2 regions of the Paenibacillus sp. FSL H3-0469 genome follow, and region 2 is predicted to be linked to the other one. Evidence: predicted binding sites of a transcription regulator. Region 2 holds the regulator's gene; the other holds the start of a gene.
The links. The regulator NrdR, encoded in region 2, represses ribonucleotide reductase genes. The targets are predictions, from matches to a motif close to AACACNATATATNGTGTT.
Positions count from the first base shown of each region.

Region 1 (3,411 bases), 3.4 Mb from region 2:
GGAGCGTTGGATACCGTTGTCATATCGCTGACAGCCGTCAGTGCCAGCATGCCCTCATGTACGGATTCACGGATCTTACCGTGCTCCATCACGTTCACGATGTTCAGGGAAGCCAGGTTGCAGCTGATATCGCGGCGGATCTCGTCCTGCTGTCCGTAGTCATTAATCTCCGAAGTCTCCTGCAATTGAAAAATCTCGGTACACAGGTTAGACATCTTGATCTGACCCACACCCCGCAGGGCATGAGCAGCGTTGGCATTGCTCTTGTTCATAATATAGGGATAGCCCGATTCAAGCTGGATCATGGCGATCTTGGTCAGCATGTCGCGTGCGCTCATGGCGATTCTTTTCTTCACGCGCGGATCGGCAAGCAGAGTATCATACATGACGTCCAGATCCATGTCATCCAGGTGCGTACCATACGCCTGATAGACCGTGTAAGGAGCGAACACATGCAGCGGCTGATTATCCTGTGCGAGCTTGTAGAAGCGGTTAGGCACGATCAGACCGATAGACAACGTCTTCAGGCGTGTCCGTTCGTCGGCGTTAATCTTTTTGCTGTCCAGGAACTCCAGTACATCCCAGCCAAAAATATTATAATAAGCCGCGCCCGAACCCTTACGCTGGCCCATCTGGTCCGCATAGGAGAAGCCGTCTTCCATGAGCTTCAGGACAGGCATGATGCCTTTGGCCGCATCCTCAACACCCTTAATCGTCTCACCGCGCGAGCGCAGCTTGGACAGATTGACGGCAACGCCGCCCCCGATTTTTGACAGCTGCATGCAGGTATTCAGCACATAGTTGATCGAATTGAGCGAGTCATCCATTTCCAGCAGGAAGCAGGAGACCATCTCGCCGCGGCGGCTTTTACCGGCATTGAGGAAGGTTGGTGTCGCCGGCTGCAGGCGCTGTTCCATCATCGAGCGGGCCAGTGTGCGGGCGGTCTCCACGTTGCCCCGGCCCAAATGCAGAGCCACTACCGCTACGCGGTCCGGATAATGCTCCAGGTACTGCTTACGGTCATTGGTTTTGACGGCATAGTCGGTATAGAACTTGGAAGCCGCCATATAGGAAGGGAAGCGGAAATTATAGTCATGGGCGATCCGGTAGACATCCTCCATCTCAGCAGCGGAGTAACGGTCGTACAGGTCCTCGTAGTAATCATTGGCAATCATATAATCAATCTTGGCTTTGGTATCCGTGAAGGTCAGGCTGCGCCGCTCCACATCCCGCATGAACTCAGCTACCGCCTCCTGGTCCTTATCCAATTGGAAAAAGCCGCTTTCGTCTCTCTTCATCAACATGTTGTTCAGTTCAATATGCCGCAACCCGGTCCACCTCCTGTTTTATGCGTTGTACATCACCAAATGTTCCCGACAATTCAAACTTGCCGACCACCGGTACGTTGTAACGCTGTGCAATCAGATCTGCGCTGTGCGCGTATAGCTCACCCCAGTTTTTGTTGCCGCTCGCGGCGATGCCCTTCAGCCTGGAATGGTTTCGTTCAAGGAATGTTGATACCTTCTCTGGAATCTGTCCAAATCCGGTGGTGTATGTAACAAGCACGTAAGGCTCGTCGATCGTCATATGCTCTTCGATTTGAACTGCCGGAAGCTTCAGTTTATTAATGAATCTTCTAACGTTGCCGGTCTTGGAATCGTAAGCAATCAACATGGCTCCTAACCTCCTATAACATGTAGCCCATTCTACTTGACAAATAAAGAATAGCGGATTTACTAGATTTATGGGCTTAGCTCTTATATACACTATATTTAGTAATGCTTAATCATTTTATATACCATATATTGAAAAGTCAAGCGGTGAACAAGCCCTCACAGCCGCCCAAAATGCCTCTCCAAATCGCCAATCCCACGCCCCGCCTGCATTCTATTCTCTTATAATTAATTAGTATTTTTTTTAAGCAATTTGCGGGGCTGTGGAATGGTCCGAATGGGGCATTTGGAGAAGGGGAGGCGGCTATAAAATTTGAAAGCGCTCTGCCGTCGGCGGATGGAGTTTTGATGGCACTTCGTACATTAGACGCTGCTCCAATTTTTTGGGGGATCAGATCTGTTGTATTTTGTACACTTGATTTCAGCTAACAGGGGCTAATTGAGCAGATGCGTGCCCCAATATTTTCAATAACAGGGAACCATATCGGTCGGCAGGAGTCTTATTAGGTGAGAGGGGAGAGAACATGCAGAGTAAAGAACTAACGTATAGCATGACCTGTGCCTCATCGGTATCGCTGCGCGAGATGATGGAGACCTACGGGCAGGATGTATGGAATTATGCTTTTTTCTTAACCCGCAGCCGGGAGCAGGCGAATGATATCAGCCAGGAGGTATTCCTCAAGGCCTACAAGAGCATCGGCAAGTACCGGGGGCAGTCCACTCTGAAAACCTGGCTGCTCACCATTACCCGCAACACCGCGTTCAGCTTAAGGAAGAGCAGCTTCTGGCGGAGGTTCGTTCCGCTGGGCAGCCATCAGGATAAAGGGGGCGTCTTGTCCGCAGAACAAGAGGCTATCGGCAATCAGTACGCGAACCGCATCTGGGAGATCATTATGGAGCTGCCGGACAAGTACCGGGAGGTGCTGGTGCTGGACATTCAGCAGGATCTGTCAGTCGCTGAGCTGTCCGCGCTGCTTGGAATCGCGCAGGGGACGGTCAAATCCAGGCTCGGACGGGCCAGAATGAAAGTGAGAGCAGCGATGAAGGAGGAAGACCAGTGAAGACAAGACAAGAGCATGAGCAAGTGAAGGTGATGAGCGGGGAGAAGGACTGGTATAAGCAAGCCGGACGGATTCCGCTTGTAGAACCGGGATTCACGCCACAACTTATGGCGCGGATTGAAGAGGCTGCCCATGAATCCTCTAATCATACAAGCCGCCGCCGCTTCAGCCGTATGGCTGCCTTCGGCGGACTGACAGCTATCCTGCTGCTTGGCGCGCTGGTCTGGCCGTTTGGCCCAGGGGCCGGGCTTGATCCGGCAGGGAGGCTGGCAGCGGTCTTTAAGCCTGGCTCGGGAGCGGCTGTGGTGCAGCCGTCGGCGTCTCCTTCGGCTACTCAGCAAGGACTGGGCCTGTACGAGATATCGGCAGAGTTTGAATTAGGCGGTCTTAAGTACTATATGCCTCTTCCACTAGACCGCAATAAGGCTGCTGCGATGGCTGTTGAGACCTCTGCTGGAATTGTCTGGTCACCTCCGCCGCCTGTGGTTGACTATCTCAAGCCTAAATACACACACAATACAGAGCCGTATACTCTCTATCTGACTCCAAAAGGGCATGCAGAGCTATCTAAGGATTCAGCACAGCGGTTGTATGTCTTTCCTTTATACGCTGGAGGCGCACAGTCATATTTGTCACTGGGAAGTTTATTTGGAGCGGGAGATTATCTTTTATTTTCC
Region 1 covers NZ_CP150302.1:2,638,820-2,642,230, reverse strand. Annotated here, with positions in the region: gene nrdE (class 1b ribonucleoside-diphosphate reductase subunit alpha) at 1-1,328, opposite strand, end outside; gene nrdI (class Ib ribonucleoside-diphosphate reductase assembly flavoprotein NrdI) at 1,315-1,674, opposite strand; gene NSS83_RS11465 (sigma-70 family RNA polymerase sigma factor) at 2,198-2,734, shown strand; gene NSS83_RS11460 (hypothetical protein) at 2,731-3,411, shown strand, end outside.
Region 1: a site for NrdR is predicted at 1,763-1,780, ahead of nrdI (class Ib ribonucleoside-diphosphate reductase assembly flavoprotein NrdI). Genes of this name have one in related genera too.

Region 2 (3,411 bases):
ATTAATTGTAATGGGTATAATGAAGTTATTATGAGGTGAGTACATGATTATAGGCTTAACCGGAGGCATAGCTTCGGGGAAAAGCACCGTGTCTGCACTGTTTGTCCGCAAGGGAGCTGCACTGGTGGATGCCGATGTCATCGCCAGAGAGGTGATGCTCCCCGGACATCCGGTGCTGGCGGCAGCGGTGGAGGCTTTTGGAGACCGCATCCTTTTGCCTGACGGTTCGCTGGACCGGGCGGGTCTTGGTGAGATTGTCTTCCGGGACCCGGAGGCGCTCAAGACACTGAATAACCTGACCCATCCGGCAATCCGCAGGGAGATCAAGGACAGAATGTATGCGCTTGAGCAGGAGAATCCGCAGCGGCTGGTCATTGTCGACATTCCGCTGCTCTACGAATCAGAGCTGGATTCCTTATTTGAGCAGATTATTGTGGTCTATGTTCCGAGAAGGGTGCAGTTAGCCCGCCTCATGGAGCGCAGCGGAATGAAGCTGGAACAGGCTGAGGACCGGCTGAGGTCGCAGATGGATATTGAGCTGAAGCGCAGGAAAGCGAATTATGTGATCGACAATAGCAGTGATCTGCAGTCTGCCGAGCTTCAGGTTGCCCGGTTGTGGGACAGGCTGGGCTTGATATGATGAAGTGGTTACGTAAAAAAAGAGTCCTGCTGCTGTTGTTCATCGGCTTCACCGCGATTCTGTTTCTAGGCTCCAACTGGATGTCATGGTTTTATCCTATTCATTATAAAGCAGAGATCCGCCAGCACAGCCGGACGTATGAGATGGACCCGTTCCTGGTGGCATCCATTATCCGTGTGGAGACCAATTATAAGACCGGACGCGAATCTAAAAAAGGAGCACTCGGACTGATGCAGCTTATGCCGGATACCGCCAAGTGGGCGCTAGAAAAGGCCAAGCTTCCTGAGGTATCGCTGGAACGGCTGAAGGAAGAGCCCTCGTCCAACATTGAACTGGGTACCTGGTATTTGTCTACGCTCTCTAAGCAGTTTGACGGCAACCGTATAGCAGTTATCGCCGCCTACAATGCCGGACCCGGCAAGGTGCAGAGCTGGCTGGATGAAGGGCAGTGGGACGGAACAGAAGCCTCTGTGAAGGACATTCCGTTCGGTGAGACCCGTCATTACGTGCAGCGTGTGATTTATTATTATGATCAATACACCGAGCTCTACAGTGAGTTCTAGGATGAGTTCTAGAGTGCCTGTTACTTCTGCTGCTGTTATGTAAAAAGAAGCATCAAACGGCCGGAGCCGTTCGATACTTCTTAGGCAAGCTTATGTCGTGTTTAGCAGGTTATTTATACTTATTTGTACTGACCTGCCAATTGCTGTTCAGCCAGGGTTACAAGACGTTTAGTGATGTAACCACCGATCGAACCGTTTTCGTAAGAAGTTTTATTGCCTTGGTATCCGTCTGGGGAGAGGGTGATACCTAGTTCCTGGGCAACTTCATATTTCAGTTGTTCCAAGGCACCGCGTGAGTTTGGAGCTACCAGGTTATTGGAGTTGTTATTTTGGCTCATTGCTGTTCACCTCCTATCGGTTGGTAACTGTATTATGTGCCGGACATGTCAGATTCATAACAACAAATAAACGGTGTTTTCTGGAAATTAAATAATGCCCGCATAGCCCTGGTGTATCAAGGGACCGGGCCTACCCATTCTAATGATGAGGAAGTGAAGAAGCTTATGAAATGCCCTTACTGTGACCACACCAATACCAAAGTCTTGGACTCGCGCCCGGCCAATGAGAATAAGTCCATCCGCCGCAGGCGGGAATGCGAGCTGTGCAGCCGCCGTTTCACCACCTTCGAGATGATTGAAGAGACCCCCCTGATTGTGATTAAAAAAGGAGGCAGCCGTGAAGAGTTCAGCCGTGACAAAATCCTCCGCGGCCTGATCCGTGCCTGCGAGAAGCGTCCAGTCCCTGTAGAGCGCCTGGAGGTCATCGTATCCGAGGTGGAGAAAAGCCTGCGCGGCATCGCCCTCGCCGAGATCGAGAGCCGCCAGATCGGCGAGCTGGTCATGGAGCAGCTCTACCCTGTAGACGAGGTAGCCTACGTCCGCTTCGCGTCCGTGTACCGCCAGTTCAAGGACATTAACATGTTCATGAAGGAACTGAAGGGACTGCTGTCCAAGAACACGGAGGAGCTGGAGGGGCTGTAAGCGGTTTAGGGAGTAGAGGGGTTTGATTTATGGAGAGGGGCTGGCCTATGGGTTAAGGGCCGGCTCCCGGGCGGGTCGTTTTTGCTTGGAAATAATAATTTTGAAAAAGTGTTGACACTGAAGATGGATTTCTGTATTATATAGAAGTCGCCTACGAAACACATGGAAGAATAAGCGGCTTGAGCTTATCGCTCAGATCAGATTTTAGAATACATAATGTAATTCTAAATTGGTAAAATTGTAAAATTATGGGGCCATAGCTCAGCTGGGAGAGCGCATCGCTGGCAGCGATGAGGTCAGGGGTTCGATCCCCCTTGGCTCCACCAATCTCATATGGACTCTTAGCTCAGTTGGTAGAGCAGTAGACTCTTAATCTATTTGTCCAGGGTTCGAGCCCCTGAGAGTCCATCACATGAAGAACGGCAGAGATGCCGTTCTTTTGCTGTTTCATGGAATACGGGTGATTAAGAGGGGAGTACAACAGGGGCTTGAGGTCCATTCCCGAACCGCAACCCCAACCTCGACCCGCAAAATATGGTTTCCATCGATATCCTTCGGCTCTAAATGTGTCTAAAGGACTGCTACGGACCCCACAGCCCTTATCTTCTCTATTTAGCACTACTAAAAAGGCTAACGGACCGTATCGCGCTTATTACTTCATCACCATCAATATATGTGATGAAATCTAGCAAATAGCTTCATCTGAGTCCGTAAGCTTGGTAAAATTGTGCTTTTTGTAGAAATAGGCGCTCCTCGGTCCGTTACAGCTGATTGATACCTCTACTTCTCACGTTCACAGCCACGGAATTCAAGTGTTTTTACCCTATCAGCTTTATAATTCATGCTTCTGAACATACGCTACACTCTAAGCTGATATGTTCGATAACGCTGCTGTCCTCCGGCCACATCCAGTAACTGCTGTTCGACCAATTGATGCAGAATTCGTCTGGAGTGCCTATCCGTTACCCTGAGATGCTTAGCAAGCTCCAAAGGTGTGAATGCCCTGAGCAGACGTCTTGCGTAACGAAGAGTCTCCGCTTCAAGCCAAGTTAATGTGGAAGAAACATCTGTCGCAATGAATTTTCCTATAAATGACAACACCAACTGTTGACATTGCTTGGGTTCTTCGATAATCGAAGGATAAGCAACAGGAAGAAAAGTCCAGCTATCAAGGGCCAGTAAGCAATGCCGGCGGCATAGATCCTTGAAGCGTCTGACATCCAGATCT
Region 2 covers NZ_CP150302.1:7,031,403-7,034,813, forward strand. Annotated here, with positions in the region: gene NSS83_RS30525 (manganese efflux pump) at 1-34, shown strand, start outside; gene coaE (dephospho-CoA kinase) at 44-640, shown strand; gene NSS83_RS30535 (lytic transglycosylase domain-containing protein) at 640-1,203, shown strand; gene NSS83_RS30540 (alpha/beta-type small acid-soluble spore protein) at 1,323-1,541, opposite strand; gene nrdR (transcriptional regulator NrdR) at 1,707-2,183, shown strand; tRNA gene NSS83_RS30550 (tRNA-Ala) at 2,434-2,509, shown strand; tRNA gene NSS83_RS30555 (tRNA-Lys) at 2,519-2,591, shown strand; gene NSS83_RS30560 (transcriptional regulator) at 3,042-3,411, opposite strand, start outside.